Regions from separate parts of the Streptomyces sp. NPDC002669 genome, predicted to be linked through region 1. Evidence: riboswitches for the same ligand, from Rfam matches in the RefSeq annotation. Region 1 holds a riboswitch; each other region holds the start of a gene.
The links. A riboswitch is a leader RNA that binds a small molecule or an ion and turns the genes downstream of it on or off. The one in region 1 is predicted to bind cobalamin.

Region 1 (5,549 bases):
GCGAGGCCGGTCTGCTCGGCACGGACGTGGGCCTGCCGATGCTGATGCTGTCCCGGCACTCGCTCGACGGGCGGGGCGAGCCGGTGGAGTGGGTGCGTTCGGTCTACCGGGGCGACCGGTACAAGTTCGTGGCGCGCCTGAAGCGGCCCACCGACTGAGCACGGCGGGCCAGGGTCGAATTCCGGCCACCGACCCGCCGCCACCGCCCTTCGAAACCCCTGCGGAACCCCTCGTTCCGCAGGGGTTCCGCATGTCGCCCACCCTCTTGGTACGGACCAGAACCGCACGTCCGACCGCTCGTCGCACGTATCCGCCCGCTCGACGCACCGTTGCCGGACCGCAATGCGGACAGGGGGTGACGCTGATCGGAGGCTCGCCTAGATTTCCTGCGCATCCGAGGTAACCAGCGAGGGGACGGAGCCGCCTCATGCCCGCAGAACCCGAAGAAAAACCACCCACCGTCACACCCGTGCGCGTGGTCATCGCCCTCTGTCTCGTCGCCCCGTTCGTGGCGATGCTCTGGGTGAGTTCCTACGCGAAGGTGGACCCCACCTTCATCGGCATCCCGTTCTTCTACTGGTACCAGATGCTCTGGGTACTGATCTCCACCGCGCTCACGATGGTCGCGTACAAGCTGTGGCAGCGTGACCAGCGCGCCCGCAAGGGGGGTGCTTCCTCATGAAGGACGGTGTGAACGGCGTCGCGCTCGGCGTCTTCATCTTCTTCTTCGTCGCCGTCACGGTCATGGGGTTCATGGCGGCCCGCTGGCGCAAGGCGGAGAACGAGGCCAGTCTCGACGAATGGGGCCTGGGCGGACGGTCGTTCGGCACCTGGGTCACCTGGTTCCTGCTCGGCGGCGACCTGTACACCGCGTACACCTTCGTCGCCGTTCCCGCGGCGATCTACGCGGCGGGCGCGGCCGGCTTCTTCGCCGTGCCGTACACGATCCTCGTGTACCCGCTGATCTTCACCTTCCTGCCCCGGCTGTGGTCGGTCTCGCACAAGCACGGGTACGTCACCACCTCGGACTTCGTGCGCGGGCGGTTCGGCTCGAAGGGCCTGTCGCTGGCGGTCGCCCTCACCGGCATCCTCGCCACGATGCCGTACATCGCGCTCCAGCTCGTCGGCATCCAGGCGGTGCTGGACGTGATGGGCGTCGGCGGTGGCGAGAACACCCACTGGTTCATCAAGGACCTGCCGCTGCTGATCGCGTTCGCGGTGCTCGCCGCGTACACCTACTCGTCCGGACTGCGGGCCCCCGCGCTGATCGCGTTCGTCAAGGACGGGCTGATCTACCTGGTCATCGCGGTGGCGATCATCTACATCCCGATCAAGCTGGGCGGCTTCGACGACATCTTCGCCAAGGCGGGCGAGGCGTTCTCGCAGACCAACCCGGCCACCGGCAAACCGCGCGGCGCGCTCGCACCGGGCGAGGCGGGCCACTGGGGATACGCCACCCTGGCACTGGGCTCGGCACTGGCACTCTTCATGTACCCGCACTCGATCACGGCGACGCTCTCCAGCCGCAGCCGGAACGTGATCCGGCGCAACACCACGATCCTGCCGCTGTACTCGCTGATGCTGGGCCTGCTGGCGTTGCTCGGCTTCATGGCGATCGCCGCCGGGATCAAGGTGGACAACGGGCAGCTGGCCATTCCGCAGCTGTTCGAGAACATGTTCCCGGACTGGTTCGCGGGCGTCGCGTTCGCCGCCATCGGCATCGGTGCCCTGGTGCCCGCCGCGATCATGTCGATCGCCGCGGCCAACCTCTTCACCCGCAACATCTACAAGGACTTCCTGAAGCCGGACGCGACCCCGGAGCAGGAGACCAAGGTCTCCAAGCTGGTCTCGCTGCTGGTCAAGGTCGGGGCGCTCGCCTTCGTCCTCACGATGGACAAGACGGTCGCGATCAACTTCCAGCTGCTCGGCGGGATCTGGATCCTCCAGACGATGCCGGCCCTGGTCGGCGGCCTGTTCACCCGCTGGTTCCACCGCTGGGCGCTGCTCGCGGGCTGGGCCGTCGGCATGGTGTACGGGACGGTGGCCGCGTACGGCGTCGCCTCGCCGACACAGAAGCACTTCGGCGGCTCGTCCGCGGAGATCCCCGGCATCGGCGAGATCGGCTACATCGGTCTCACCGCGTTCGTGCTGAACGTGGTGGTCGTGGTGGTGCTCACCTTCGTCCTGAACGCCCTGAAGGCGCCCGCCGGGATCGACGAGACCTCGCCGTCCGACTACACGGCCGACGCGGGCGACCCGGGTGTCGCCACCGAGCTCCCGCCCGCCACGGCGGGTGCGCCCGGCGGCCACTGACGCCCGACCCGCACGAAAGGAACGGGCCGCCGGTCGTTCCCGGAAGGCCCGCAGGGCCCTTCCCGTCGGTCCGGATCGAACCGACCGACACAACATGTGGGGGCCGCCTCATCGGGCGGCCCCCACATGTATGCTCATCCTCGCTGTCGCCGCAGGGGAATCCGGTGCGAATCCGGAACTGTCCCGCAACGGTGTACTCAGTGCGCATTCGCGCACCCCGAACAAGTCCGAGGACCTGCCGGCAGCGCGTCCGGTTCGACCGATCCGGGCGCCAGACGTCCGGGCCTCGCGGTTGGGCCGGCGGACGCCGTGCGCGGTGCTGTCCCGTTCCCGGGCGCGCCCGCCCGGCCGCCCGTTCCCCCGCCGGCCCCGAGCCGAGCGAGGGAGAGCCCCCACGTGACCATCGCACCAGCCGATCCGGCATCGGTCGCCACGTCCACGGCCGCCGTTTCCGAGGCAGCCGCACCCGACGGACCGGGGGCCGCGCTGCTGCGGACCCTGACCGACCTCACCGCCGATCTGCCCGACACCGACCCCGGTCGCGTCGCCGCCGCCGCGCTGCGCGGCCGCAGCGCACGGGCGGACGAGGCCGAGCTGTGTTCGCTGGCCACCGAGGCCGCCGCCGGGCTGATCTCCGAGGACCCCGCCTACTCCCGGCTCGCCGCCCGGCTCCTGACCCGCGCCATCGCGGACGAGGCCGCCGGACAGGGCGCCGTCTCCTTCTCCGCCTCGGTCGCCGTCGGACACCGCGAGGGCCTGATCGCGGACCGCACGGCCGACTTCGTCGCCCGCAACGCGGACGCCCTCGACGCGCTGGTGGAGCGGGCGCTCGCCGACGGCGCCGACGACCGCTTCGGCTACTTCGGGCTGCGGACCCTGCACAGCCGCTACCTGCTGCGCCACCCGCACACCCGCCAGGTCGTCGAGACGCCGCAGCACTTCATGCTCCGGGTCGCGTCCGGGCTCGCCGAGGACGACTCCCCGCGCGCCGTGGACGAGGTCGCGGCGCTGTACGAGCTGATGAGCCGGCTCGACTACCTGCCCTCCTCGCCGACCCTCTTCAACTCCGGCACCCGGCACCCGCAGATGTCCTCCTGCTACCTGCTGGACTCCCCGCTCGACGAGCTGGACTCGATCTACGACCGCTACCACCAGGTGGCCCGGCTCTCCAAGCACGCCGGCGGCATCGGTCTGCCGTACTCCCGCATCCGTTCCCGGGGTTCGCTGATCCGCGGCACCAACGGGCACTCCAACGGCATCGTGCCGTTCCTGAAGACGCTCGACGCCTCGGTCGCCGCGGTCAACCAGGGCGGCCGGCGCAAGGGTGCCGCCGCGGTCTACCTGGAGACCTGGCACGCGGACATCGAGGAGTTCCTGGAGCTGCGGGACAACACGGGCGAGGACCAGCGGCGCACGCACAACCTCAACCTGGCGCACTGGATCCCGGACGAGTTCATGCGCCGGGTCGAGGCGGACGGCCGCTGGTCGCTGTTCTCGCCCGCCGACGTGCCCGAGCTGGTGGACCTGTGGGGCGAGGAGTTCGACGCCGCGTACCGGGCCGCCGAGGCGAAGGGGCTGGCCCGCAAGTCGATGCCCGCCCGTGAGCTGTACGGCCGGATGATGCGTACCCTCGCCCAGACCGGTCAGGGCTGGATGACGTTCAAGGACGCCGCCAACCGGACCGCCAACCAGACCGCCGAGCCGGGCCGCGTCGTCCACTCCTCGAACCTGTGCACGGAGATCCTGGAGGTCACCGACGACGGCGAGACGGCCGTCTGCAACCTGGGCTCGGTCAACCTCGGCGCGTTCGTCGTCGACGGTGCCATCGACTGGGAGCGGCTGGACGCCACCGTCCGCACCGCGGTGACCTTCCTGGACCGGGTCGTCGACATCAACTTCTACCCGACCGAGCAGGCCGCCCGCTCCAACGCCCGGTGGCGCCCGGTGGGCCTGGGAGCCATGGGTCTCCAGGACGTCTTCTTCCGGCTGCGGCTGCCGTTCGACTCCGCCGGGGCCCGCGCGCTCTCCACGAAGATCTCCGAGCGGATCATGCTCGCCGCGTACGAGGCGTCCTGCGACCTGGCCGAGCGGTCCGGCCCGCTGCCCGCCTGGGAGCAGACGCGCGCCGCGCGCGGGGTGCTGCACCCCGACCACTACGGCGTCGAGCCGAACTGGCCGGAGCGCTGGGACGCGCTGCGCGCCCGCGTCGCACGGACCGGGATGCGCAACTCGCTGCTGCTGGCCATCGCGCCGACGGCGACGATCGCCTCGATCGCGGGCGTGTACGAGTGCATCGAGCCGCAGGTCTCCAACCTCTTCAAGCGCGAGACGCTCAGCGGGGAGTTCCTCCAGGTCAACGCGTACCTGGTGGAGGACCTGAAGCGGCTGGGGGTGTGGGACGCGCGCACCCGGGAGGCGCTGCGCGAGGCGAGCGGCTCCGTGCAGGGCTTCGCCTGGATCCCCGAGGACGTGCGGGCGCTGTACCGCACGGCGTGGGAGATCCCGCAGCGCGGTCTGATCGACATGGCGGCGGCCCGTACCCCGTTCCTCGACCAGAGCCAGTCGCTGAACCTCTTCATGGAGACGCCGACGATCGGCAAGCTCTCCTCGATGTACGCGTACGCCTGGAAGCAGGGGCTGAAGACCACGTACTACCTGCGTTCGCGCCCGGCGACCCGGATCGCCCGGGCCGCGTCCGGCCAGGCGTCGGCCGCCGCCCCCGTCCCCGTACAGCAGGCTTCGGCGCCCGACGCGGACGCCATCGCCTGCTCCCTGGAAAACCCCGAGTCCTGCGAGGCCTGCCAGTAATGACCGCCAGCGAAGCGAAGAACCTGCTCGACCCGGGCTTCGAACTGACCCTGCGTCCCATGCGCTACCCGGACTTCTACGAGCGCTACCGGGACGCGATCAAGAACACCTGGACGGTGGAGGAGGTCGATCTGCACTCCGACGTGGCCGACCTCGCCAAGCTGTCGCCGGGCGAGCAGCACCTGATCGGCCGGCTCGTCGCGTTCTTCGCCACGGGTGACTCGATCGTCTCCAACAACCTCGTGCTGACGCTGTACAAGCACATCAACTCCCCCGAGGCGCGGCTGTACCTGTCGCGGCAGCTCTTCGAGGAAGCCGTGCACGTCCAGTTCTATCTGACGCTGCTGGACACCTACCTGCCCGATCCGGACGACCGGGCGGCGGCGTTCGACGCGGTCGAGGAGATCCCCTCGATCCGGGAGAAGGCA
Region 2 (5,549 bases), on a different contig from region 1:
CGCGGCCAGCGCGGTGGCGGTCCGCGCCATGACGATGTCCGCGCGCATCCCGTCGACCTCGAAGGCCGCGCAGGTCGCCGCGATCTGCCGCAACGCCCCGTCCCCGAGCCGGACTTCGGGCAGCAGCGCCCGCGCGGCGGCGATCCGCTCCCGCAGGGCGCCCTCCTCGGCGGCCCACTCGGCGGCGAAACCCGCCGGGTCGGCGTCGTACGCCAGGCGCCGCCGCACGACCTCGACCCGCTGGTCGGTGTCGCGGGACGCGGCGACCTCGACGGTCAGCCCGAACCGGTCGAGCAGCTGCGGGCGCAGCTCGCCCTCCTCGGGGTTCATCGTGCCGACGAGCAGGAACCGCGCCGCGTGCCGCACGGAGACGCCCTCGCGCTCCACGTACGAGGCGCCCATGGCGGCGGCGTCGAGCAGCACGTCGACCAGGTGGTCGTGGAGCAGGTTCACCTCGTCGACGTACAGGATGCCCCGGTTCGCGGCGGCCAGCAGGCCGGGCTCGAACGCCTTGACGCCCTCGGAGAGGGCCCGCTCGATGTCGAGCGCCCCGACCAGCCGGTCCTCGGACGCGCCGACGGGCAGCTCCACCATCCGGGCCCCCCGCGACACGCCGTCCCCGGCCCCGTGCGGGCCGTCCGGACACGCCGGGTCGGGCGACGCCGGGTCGCACGAGAAACGGCACCCGGGGACCACCGGGACGTCCGGCATGAGCGCGGCGAGCGCCCGCACGGCGGTCGACTTGGCGGTGCCCTTCTCACCCCGCACCAGCACCCCGCCGACGGCGGGCGATACGGCGTTCAGCAGCAGCCCGAGCCGGAGGTCATCCTGTCCGACGACGGCGGTGAAGGGGTACGGCGTACTCACGGTGCCTCCTTGGAGGAACGAGGGGCGGCGGTCCCGCCGGTGTCGGAGCCCGTCGGGGCCGGGACGCCGGCCGGGGCCGACGGCACCGTCCGGGACGCTCCCGGCGCGGTGCCCGAAGGGGTGTTCATGCGCGCGCCCCGGGTGCCGGGGGCGCGCCGGGCGGAAGGAAGGGCAGGCCCGACGGCGCGCCCGACTCGATGAGCCGCAGCAGCGCGTCGGTGTCGGCGTGTTCCTCGATCAGGTCGCCGAGCCGGTCGAGCTGCTCCTCCCGCAGCGCGCCGAAGGCGGTGTCGGGGGCGGGGACGAAACGCCGGCCCGCGGCCCGCGCCACCTCGGCCAGGAAGCGGCGGCGGAACGCGTCGCTCTCCAGCGAGCCGTGCCAGTGGGTGCCCCACACGGCACCGACCCGGCACCCGTCCAGGAACGGCTCCCCGCCGTGCACGTCCGCGACGCCGTGGTGGATCTCGTACCCCTCGACGGGCGCGCCGAGGGCCTCGCCGGCGGGACGGGCGAGGGTCTTCTCGCGGTCGAATCGGATGCGTACGGGCAGCAGGCCCAGCCCCTCGACCCGGCCCGCGCGGGACTCGACCTCGTCCTCGATGTGCTCGCCCAGGACCTGGAAGCCGCCGCAGATGCCGAGGACCGGCAGGCCCTCGGCCGCGCGCCGCACCAGCGCGTCGGCGAGACCCCGCTCGCGCAGCCAGGCCAGCGCCTTCACGGTGCCGCGGGTCCCCGGCACCACGACGAGGTCGGCGTCGGACAGCTCCTCGGCCCGGTCCACGAACCGGACGACGACGCCGGGCTCGGCGGCCAGCGCGTCCACGTCGGTGAAGTTCGACATCAGGGGCACCGCGCACACCGCGACCCGCAGCACGTCCTCGCCGTGCGGCGGGGCGACGACCGACTCGCGCACCGCGCCGCGCAGCGAGACCCGCAGCCCGTCCTCCTCGTCGATGCCGAGGCCGTGGGCGAAGGGCAGCACCCCGTACGTCCCCCGCCCGGTGAGCCCGCGCAGCATCTCCATGCCCGGCTCCAGCAGCGACACGTCGCCGCGGAACTTGTTCACCAGGTAGCCCGCGATCAGCGCCTGGTCCTCGGGGGCCAGCAGCGCCGTCGTGCCGAAGAACGAGGCGAAGACCCCGCCGCGGTCGATGTCGCCGACCACCACCACGGGAAAGCCCGCCGCCCGCGCGACCCCCATGTTCACGATGTCCGTGCGCCGCAGATTGATCTCGGCCGGACTGCCCGCCCCTTCGCAGATCACCGCGTCATACGTGCCCCGCAGCTGCTCCAGGCAGTCCACGACCGTGGAGAACAGCGCCTCCTGCCGGCCGCCGTGGTAGCCGCGCGCGCTCATCTCGCCGACCGGCTTCCCCATCAGGACGACCTGGCTGGAGCGGTCGCCGCCCGGCTTGAGCAGCACCGGGTTCATCAGCGCGGACGGCTCCACCCGGGCGGCCCGGGCCTGCATGGCCTGGGCGCGCCCGATCTCGGCGCCCTCATGGGTGACGAACGAGTTCAGCGACATGTTCTGCGCCTTGAAGGGCGCCACCTTCACGCCCCGGCGCACCAGCCAGCGGCAGATGCCCGCGGTGACGACGCTCTTGCCGGCGTCGGAGGTGGTTCCGGCGATCAGCAGCCCGCCGCTCATGGGTTTCTCCGTCCTGGGATGAGAGATCCGGGGGTGCGGGGTCCGGAGGTGCGGGGGCCGGCCCCGTCGGTCACGGCCGTCCGGCGCCCCGCGATCCGCCGGGCGGCGAGCGACACGCCGAACCGGCCCACCGCGCACACGCCCAGGGCCAGCACGCCCACCCGGCGCGACAGCCGCACCGCGCGCTCGATGTCCGCGGCCTCCACCGCCCGGCCGGCCTCCCCGTTGAGCACGGGACGGTGCTCGACCCGGCCGCCGTACGCGAGGGTCCCGCCGAGCCGTACGCCGAGCGCGCCCGCGAACGCGGCCTCCACCGGGCCCGCGTTGGGGCTCGGGTGACGGCTGGCATCGGCCCGCCAGGCCCGTACCGCCGCGCCCGGCCGGCCTCCCGCGGCCACGGCGAGCAGGGCGGTCAGCCGGGCGCCGGGCCAGCCCGCGAGGTCGTCGAGGCGGGCCGAGGCCCAGCCGTAGCGCCGGTACCGGGGCGACTTGTGGCCGACCATGGCGTCCAGGGTGTTGACGGCCCGGAAACCGGCCAGTCCGGGCACCCCGCCCAGGGCACCCCACACCAGAGCGCCGACCACGGCGTCCGAGGTGTTCTCGGCCACGGACTCCACCACGGCGCGGGCGATCTGCGGTCCGTCGAGGGACTGCGGGTCGCGCCCGCACAGGTGCGGCAGCCGTTCGCGGGCCAGCTCGATGTCGCCGGTCGCCAGGGCGTCGCCGATGGCCCGCGCCTCGCGGCCCAGGGACGTGCCGCCGACGACGGACCAGGTGGTGGCGGCGGTCAGCGCGACGGAGGCGGCGGGGCGCTCGCGCAGGGCGCGGGCCACCAGCGCGGCACCGCCCGCGACGCCTCCGGCACAGACGAGGGCGTGCAGCGCGCCCCACCCGCGGTGGTCGTGCCACAGACGGCGCTCGACGCCCGCCGCGGCCCGCCCGAACCCGGCCACCGGATGCCCCCTGCGGGGGTCACCGAGCAGCAGGTCGCCGAGCAGACCGGCGGCGGCGCCGTACGCGAAGACGCGGTCGGCTCGCACGCTCAACCGGCCGTCGTGCCTCGGAGGATCCCGGTACGGGCGGCTCTCGGCGAGAGCGCCCCGACGACGGACGCACGGCAGCCAGGCATGGCGATATGTCCTCACTCAGGGTCCGCGCCCTGGTTCGACGTGACCGGCGACGAGAGTCTCCTGGCTCCCGGATCCGCGGTGCCCCCGGCCTTCCAGCCCGCTCGCGCGTGCCGTGACTTCCGGTGTTGGGGGACCGCTCCCCGGTGACAGTGGCGGGACCGCGCCGGATTCGCACCGGCTTCCTCTGCTGTCGCCGTGATTGGCTCCGGCAGTCCACCACGCCCCGCGAACGCCCGTCAACCTGCCGTTGACCTGCGACGGTGCAGTGTGCTGAGACCCACATCGCCCCGGGCGCACGGCAAAGGGCCGGACACCCCGCGGGTGTCCGGCCCTCCGTGCCGTGTGCGCTCAGCCGTGATGCATGTGTTCAGGCGCGATGCGTGTGCCCGGCGTGACGCGTGTGTTCAGGCGACGATCAGGAAGATCCCGTACGCGACCGCCGCCGCGCACAGCGCGAAGCAGGCGTACGCCCCGGCGCGGGCCAGCAGTACCGAGCCGCCGGAGCCGCCCTGCGCCGCCGGTTCGGCCTGCTTGGAGAGGCCGACGATGCCGAGGGTGAAGAGGCCCACCAGGGCGACGGTGACCACGAGGGAGACGCCGAACACGGAACCGAGGGCTGCCCAGTCGATTTTCATGCTGATTCCTTAGACGGCCGGCCTGGACGGCCCGCTCAGACGGTGGCGGGTCGCGCCGGGTCCTGGGTGGTGGTGGTTGCGGCCGGGGCCGCGATGGTGGCCGTGAGGTTCTGGACCGGTGCCTGGGCCGCGGTGGGCGGCGGGCTGACGGCGGCGATGGCCGTGGTGATGACGCCCGCGGGCTCGGCGTCGCCGTCCGCCGGGGCGACGTCGCCGTGGCCGACCGGCTTGCGGCGCGAGATCAGCCAGATCGAGCCGGAACCCGCGATCAGCAGCGCCGCGACGACGACGACACCCCAGGTGCCCTGCTTGGTGAGGAGCTCGGCGCCCGCGCCGACCAGACCGGCGGCCGGGAGGGTCAGACCCCAGGCGACGAACATCCGGGTGGCGGTGGACCAGCGGACCACACCGCCCTGCCGGCCGAGGCCCGCGCCCATCACGGCGCCGGAGCAGGACTGGGTGGTGGAGAGGGAGAAACCGAGGTGCGAGGAGGCCAGGATGACCGTGGCCGCGCTGGTCTGGGCGGCGAAGCCCTGCGGCGGCCGGAGGTCGGTGAGACCGCTGCCCATGGTGCGGATGATGCGCCAGCCGCCCAGGTAGGTGCCGAGGGCGATGGCCAGACCGGCGGACACGATCACCCAGACCGGCGGGTTGGAACCGGGGCTCAGGACGCCGCCGGTGACCAGGGCCAGGGTGATGATGCCCATGGTCTTCTGCGCGTCGTTGGTGCCGTGGGCGAGGGAGACCAGTCCGGCCGAGGCGATCTGACCGGCGCGGTAACCCTTGGCGGTGGCCTTCTCCTGGGCGTCGTTGCGGATCTTCCCGCCGATCCGGTACGTCAGCCTGGTGGCCAGCAGCGCGGCCAGTCCGGCGACGATCGGGGCGGCGACCGCGGGGAGCAGCACCTTGGTGACCACGGTGCCGCCGTTGACGGAGGACCAGCCGGCCGACATGACGGCCGCGCCGATCAGGCCGCCGAACAGGGCGTGCGAGGAGCTGGACGGGAGTCCGACCAGCCAGGTCAGCAGATTCCACAGAATGGCGCCGACGAGTGCCGCGAAGATCACTTCTGTGCGCAGCCCGTCCTCGTTGATGATCCCGCCGGAGATCGTCTTGGCGACCTCCACCGACAGGAACGCGCCGACGAGATTGAGAACGGCGGACATGGCCACCGCTGTCTTCGGTCTGAGTGCACCGGTCGAGATGGTCGTCGCCATCGCGTTCGCGGTGTCATGGAAACCGTTCGTGAAATCGAACACTAGAGCT
Region 3 (5,549 bases), on a different contig from region 1:
GCTGAGCAGCCGCATCAGTGTGGTCTTGCCGCTGCCGTTGCGGCCCAGCAGCGCGAGCGCGCGCCCCTCGCGCACCTCGAAGTCGAGGCCGTCGAGCACGGTCGGCCCGTCCTCGTACGAGAAGGACGCGCCCCGCAGGGCGACCAGGGCGGCGGGCTCGCTCATGACAGCGGCCTTTCCAGTACGAGGGTGATGACGGTCAGTGCCGCGAGCAGCGCGAGGCTCGCCGCGGTGAAGGGGACGGAGACCCGGGCCTCGGGCACCAGGACGCGCAGGGTGCCGTCGTAGCCCCGGCCGGCGAGCCCGGCCTGGAGCCGCGCCGCCCGGTCGAAGGCCCGGACGAACGCGGTGGCGCCGAGCCCGCCGAGGGAACGCCAGGCGGCGGCCCGCGTGGTGTGCCCGAGCCGGGCCGCCTGCGCCTGACGGATCAGGCGCATGGAGTCGAGCAGCAGGAAACTCATGCGGTACGTCACCAGGGCGACGTCCACGACCGGAGCGGGCACCCCGGCCCGCACCAGGCGCGGCAGCAGGTCGGACATCGGTGTGGTGAAGGCGAACAGCAGCACCCCGAGGGAGGCGGCCGAGGTGCGCAGCAGGAGTTCTCCCGCCCGGACCGGCCCGTCGTCGGCGAGGGCCACGAACCCGTCGGGGCCGCCGACCTGCACCAGCAGGGTGGCCGCCCCGGTCACGCAGAACCCCAACGGCACCCGGTACGCCCGCCACAGCCGCCGGCCCGGCACGCCCGCCGGGCCGGTCAGCAGCACGAGCGCCGTCACCAGGACGAGCGCCGCGCCGGGCCAGGGCGGCAGCGAGATCGCGAGCACGGTGAGCCCGAGTCCGAGCACGGCCTTGTCCACGGGGTGACGGCGGCGCCAGCGGTTGCTGTGCGCCGCCTCGTCGATCGGCAGCATGCGGCGGGCTCAGGCTTCCCCGGCGGGGGAGCCGTCGGCGCCGAGGGACGTGCCATCGGTGTCCCGCCGTGCCCGCTCCTGCGCCTGCGCGAGTTCCGCGCCCTGGCGGCGGCCCCGGCGCAGCCCGAAGTAGTAGGCGAGGACGCCCGCGCCGAGCGCGGCCTGGAGGGCGAAGAGCGCCGACTCGATCTCGCCGGAGGGCGGTTCGTACAGGGGCGAGAACCAGGGCTCGTAGTCCGGTTCGATCTCGGTGATCGCCGTTTCCGCCTCGGCGTCGGCGCCCGCGAACGGCTCCTCCTTGTGGTCGCCGAGGCCGAGCGCCAGCGGCAGGACCGCGAGCGCGGCCACGACGAGCAGCAACAGGGCGTTGATCTTCGCGTTACGGCTCATCGGGCCACTCCCCCGGGCGCGCCGTCCGGGGTCGCCCGGCGGGTCAGGAACACACCCAGCCGGGTCAGTTCCCCCTTGCTGGACTGCACCAGCAGCCGCATCACGACCACCGTCAGCAGGCCCTCGCTCACCGCGAGCGGGATCTGGGTGACGGCGAAGATGGAGCCGAACTTGCCGAGCGCGCCCAGGAATCCGCTGCTGGGGTCGGGGAAGGCCAGCGCCAGCTGCACACTGGTGACGCAGTAGGTGGAGAGGTCGGCGACGAACGCGGCGAAGAACACCGCCACCATCAGCGGCACCTCGAACCGCCGCAGCAGCCGGTACAGCGCGTATCCGGCCCAGGGGCCGACGATCGCCATCGAGAAGACGTTGGCGCCGAGCGTGGTCAGGCCGCCGTGGGCCAGCAGCAGCGCCTGGAAGAGCAGGGTGATGGTGCCGAGCACCGCCATGATCGGCGGCCGGAAGAGGATGGCGCCCAGCCCGGTACCGGTGGGATGCGAGCAGCTCCCGGTCACCGAAGGGAGTTTCAGGGCCGACAGGACGAAGGTGAAGGCACCGGACGCGCCGAGGAGCAGGGTGCTCTCCGGGTGTTCCTTGACCTCACGGGTGAGTGACCGTACTCCGTGTACGACGAACGGCGCGGACGCGACGCCCCAGGCGATCGCGTGCGCCGGAGGCAGAAAGCCCTCGGCTATGTGCATGGCTCAGTAGACCCTCTCCAGCACCTCGTGGATGGTTGACGCGCCTTGGCCGGTCTCCTGGCTGACGGGTACCACCGCCCGTGCTCCGCCTTCCCGGGTCCGAGGACCCAGTGGCTGCCCGCAGGGGGCTGGAGCCGGACTTCCCGATCACAGTGGCGAGGGCCGCACCGGTATCGCACCGGATTTCCCGTTCACCAAGGCGTGGTGACAGTAATGCCTGGCCCGGGGTGGTGACAACCACGCCGGGAGGGGGCGGGGAGCGCCGCGCGCACGCCTGCGCGCCCGCGCGTACCGGGCGCGATGCCGGGTGCACCACGCCCGTTTCCGCACGCCCGCGCACCTGCGCGCAGGGGCCGGGGCGCTGTGTCGGTCACCTGCGCGGATGGCGACAGCCATCGGTAGGTGGCGGTGGCCGAGGAGCCGCGTCCGGTGGCGCTGCCGCACGGCACTCCTGGCGGCGCGGGCCGGGGCCGTTCGCCCCTGTGCGAGACTCGATGCCGCACCACGGGCGGGCGGGTCGCCGCCACCGATGAAGGGAACGTCTCCGGATGCGCATCGGGATCGTCGGCACCGACAGCAGCCACGTCGACCAGATCGTCCGCCACCTCAACGTCGACGGAGCGGCCGGTGACGCGCGCGTCGTGGCGCTCAGCGGCGGGCCCGGTCCGCGCAACGACGCCCTGGCGGCCACCGGCGGGATCACGAGCATCGTCGACGAGCCCACCGGGCTGCTCGGACTGGTCGACGCCGTCGTCGTCGCGGACCGGTACGGCACGCGCCACCGCGACCTCGCGGTCCCCTTCCTGGCCGAGGGCCTCGCGGTGTTCGTCGACAAGCCGCTCGCCCGCACCACCGAGGACGCCCGGGCCATGGTCGACACCGCGCTCGCCCACGGCGCGCCGCTCACCTCGTCCTCGGCGCTCCGCTGGATCCCGGACACCGAGGAACTCGCGGCCCGGTCGGCGGCGAACGGTGCACCGCATCTGGTCGTCGTGTCCGGGCCCGCCGACCCCGACAGCGAGTACGACGGAATCTTCTTCTACGGGATCCACGCGGTGGACATCGCCCTCCGGCTCGCACCCGGAGCGATCTCGGGCATCCGCACGGACCTCACCGACACCACCGTCACCGCGTCGTTCACCGCGGGCGGCACCCGGGTCGTGGTGAACCTCGTCCGGCCGGGCGGCACGGAGCAGATCCCGTTCCACGCGATGGCCCTCACCCGTGAGGCCATGGCCCAGCGGACGCTCGTCCCCGGCGCGGACTACTGCGTACCGGGCCTCGAAGCGTTCCTGGAGATGGCCCGTACGGGCAGGCAGCCCCTCGGGCACGAGGACCTGTTGCGTCCGGTCGAGGTCCTGGAGGCCGTCGCCGAGGCCCTGGACGAGGCGACCGCCGGTCCCCGGACGGGGTGAACCGGGGCGGCCCCGGTCCTGCCGCGACCGCGCCGACGAGGGCGCCCCGCGGATCGGACGGAGGTTGCGGCGGAGTGACGGGAGAGGGGCCGAAAGGTGTCTCCCGGAGGACGGTTGGCCTGGTGGGGGCTCTTCAGAGGGCGCTTCCCGGCGGGAAGTCAACACACTTTCAGGCAACATGTCTAGACCAGAGAAGGCTACCTTCCGCGCCCGGGCGCTCGCCCCGAGTGACGGTCGTGTGACCTGGGGCACAACGTTATTGACAGTCGTCGTGCGGGTGCCGAAAGCTCGTGCATCATTGGTCTGGACCACGAGGGGTGGGCGGGGTTCATGTTCGATCCGTCATGCGCTTCCGGCGCCGAAGCGTCGCTCATTCGAAGTGAACACGACTTCAGAGCATGGGAGTTGACGGTCCGTCGGCTCTTTGCCGGAGTGTTCGCTCCGGTGCGTCGACGTGCGGACCTGGAGGGCTGATGGACCGACAGCAGCCCGACGTACGGCTGGCGCTGTGCGATCTGTGGCAGGCGTTCGGTGCAGTCGCGCTGTTGACCCGGTACGGCCCCGACGCCCCCTGGCCCCACCGTTCCTGGGCCCGCGAGGCGCACGGGGCGCTGACGCCGCGCCTGAGGTCCGTGGTCGCCCTGGCCCGGCGGCGGGGGCGCGTCCCCTCGTTCCTGGGGGCGGGCATCGCCGCGCGGCGGACGGGGATCGCGGAGGAGCTGGACGAACTGGCGCGCACCCCGGCCGCCCCGGTCCGCGACGAGATCGCCCGGGAGTACCCGGCGCCCGTCGAGGATCCTCCGATCGCCGCGCTGATCCGTGACCCGGAGAGTCAACTCCATTACTTGGCAGCCGATTTCGCGAACTTCTGGCGCGTCGCGATCGAACCGCGCGAGGCCGGACTGACGCGCTGCCTGGAGGAGGAGATCCTCTTCCGCTCGCGCACCCTGGCGATGAGCGGGGGAGCGGCGCTCCTCCATGAACTGGGTCTGCCGCTCGAACACGCCGACGAAGCGGGGCGGTTGACCGCCGTGCCGATGATGTTCGCGGACGGCACCCACTGGTGGTCGGTCGCCGGCGGCCGGACCACGGTCTCCTTCGCGGCACGGGGAGCGGGGCTCCTGCACACCGGCCGTACCGGCCCGGTGCGGGAGGGCACCGCGCAGGACCGGCGCGAGGACCGCCTGGCGATCCTGCTGGGCCGGGGGCGCGCCTCGGTCGTACGCGAACTGGCCGAACCGATCACCACCTCCGCGCTCGCCGACCATCTGGGACTCGCCGCGAGCACGGTCTCCCAGCATCTCTCGGCACTGGTCTCGGCCGGTGTGGTGCAACGCCACCGGGCCGGTACGCGCGTCCTGTACGAGCTGAACCGTTCGGGCATGACGCTGACGCAGTGCCTGATGAGCCAGCAGGCATCACAGGGCTGACCGATGGGGTCGACGGGCCCGCCGGCACCGGCCACCGGACCGGCGGCCCATCGCAACCCGACACCTGACACCGGGCCGGCGCTTCGCGCCGCGCCCGGTGTTGTGTTCTTCACGACGCTTGCCGGTCCGGTGACAGGCATGGCCAAAACGCTGCGCCACCCGGTGTCCGAAGGATGATGCCACACCTCCCACCAGCGAAGACGTCAAAGATCGAGGAGCTGATCCGGCATGCCGCCGGGGGGATTCGGCGTACACCGAAAGGCTTGTCGGGTGCCCGGGGCTCGACAAGAGTCGAGGCGGGAACTGCTCGACCGGAGGACCGCGAAGACGTGAGCAAGGCACTGGGAAACATTCATTTCCTGGAAACCGATCCGCCCGCAGGGCCGAGCGCGAACCACGACACCGACAGAGCCGGGAGAGCCGAGGGCGCCGCCACGGCTCACCGGACCGGCAGAACCGTCGGCCACCGCACCTGACGCGCGACGCGGCGCCGTCCGCCCCACCACCTCCCGACCCGTCCGCCGCACCGGACGCACGAGGCCGGTTGGCGGGCCGGCCCGTCGCCCGAACGACCCGGACCACAACCGTCGCACGGCCGCAGCACCGCACCGGCGCCGCACCGGCGCCGGTCGGCGACGGCGCCGAGGCCGTCACCGGCACCCGCCGAGGTGGCGTGCCCGGACCCGTACCGCAGGGGGAGCG

Region 2: it holds a riboswitch for cobalamin, as region 1 does, so the genes downstream of both, ACFYW1_RS05105 (cobalamin biosynthesis protein) here and ACFYW1_RS11355 (ribonucleoside-diphosphate reductase subunit alpha) in region 1, are expected to answer to the same signal.
Region 3: it holds a riboswitch for cobalamin, as region 1 does, so the genes downstream of both, ACFYW1_RS02440 (energy-coupling factor ABC transporter permease) here and ACFYW1_RS11355 (ribonucleoside-diphosphate reductase subunit alpha) in region 1, are expected to answer to the same signal.

Annotation. Positions count from the first base shown of each region.
Region 1 covers NZ_JBIAQQ010000006.1:66,745-72,293, reverse strand. The annotation lists gene ACFYW1_RS11370 (GntR family transcriptional regulator) at 1-158, shown strand, start outside; gene ACFYW1_RS11365 (DUF3311 domain-containing protein) at 428-682, shown strand; gene mctP (monocarboxylate uptake permease MctP) at 679-2,313, shown strand; cobalamin riboswitch at 2,441-2,571, shown strand; gene ACFYW1_RS11355 (ribonucleoside-diphosphate reductase subunit alpha) at 2,710-5,121, shown strand; gene ACFYW1_RS11350 (ribonucleotide-diphosphate reductase subunit beta) at 5,121-5,549, shown strand, end outside.
Region 2 covers NZ_JBIAQQ010000003.1:56,842-62,390, reverse strand. The annotation lists gene ACFYW1_RS05115 (putative cobaltochelatase) at 1-867, opposite strand, end outside; gene ACFYW1_RS05110 (cobyric acid synthase) at 992-2,518, opposite strand; gene ACFYW1_RS05105 (cobalamin biosynthesis protein) at 2,515-3,558, opposite strand; cobalamin riboswitch at 3,702-3,834, opposite strand; gene ACFYW1_RS05100 (hypothetical protein) at 4,053-4,283, opposite strand; gene ACFYW1_RS05095 (anion permease) at 4,319-5,549, opposite strand, start outside.
Region 3 covers NZ_JBIAQQ010000001.1:550,596-556,144, reverse strand. The annotation lists gene ACFYW1_RS02455 (energy-coupling factor ABC transporter ATP-binding protein) at 1-165, opposite strand, end outside; gene cbiQ (cobalt ECF transporter T component CbiQ) at 162-911, opposite strand; gene ACFYW1_RS02445 (energy-coupling factor ABC transporter substrate-binding protein) at 921-1,301, opposite strand; gene ACFYW1_RS02440 (energy-coupling factor ABC transporter permease) at 1,298-2,002, opposite strand; cobalamin riboswitch at 2,032-2,216, opposite strand; gene ACFYW1_RS02435 (Gfo/Idh/MocA family protein) at 2,551-3,417, shown strand; gene ACFYW1_RS02430 (ArsR/SmtB family transcription factor) at 3,891-4,847, shown strand.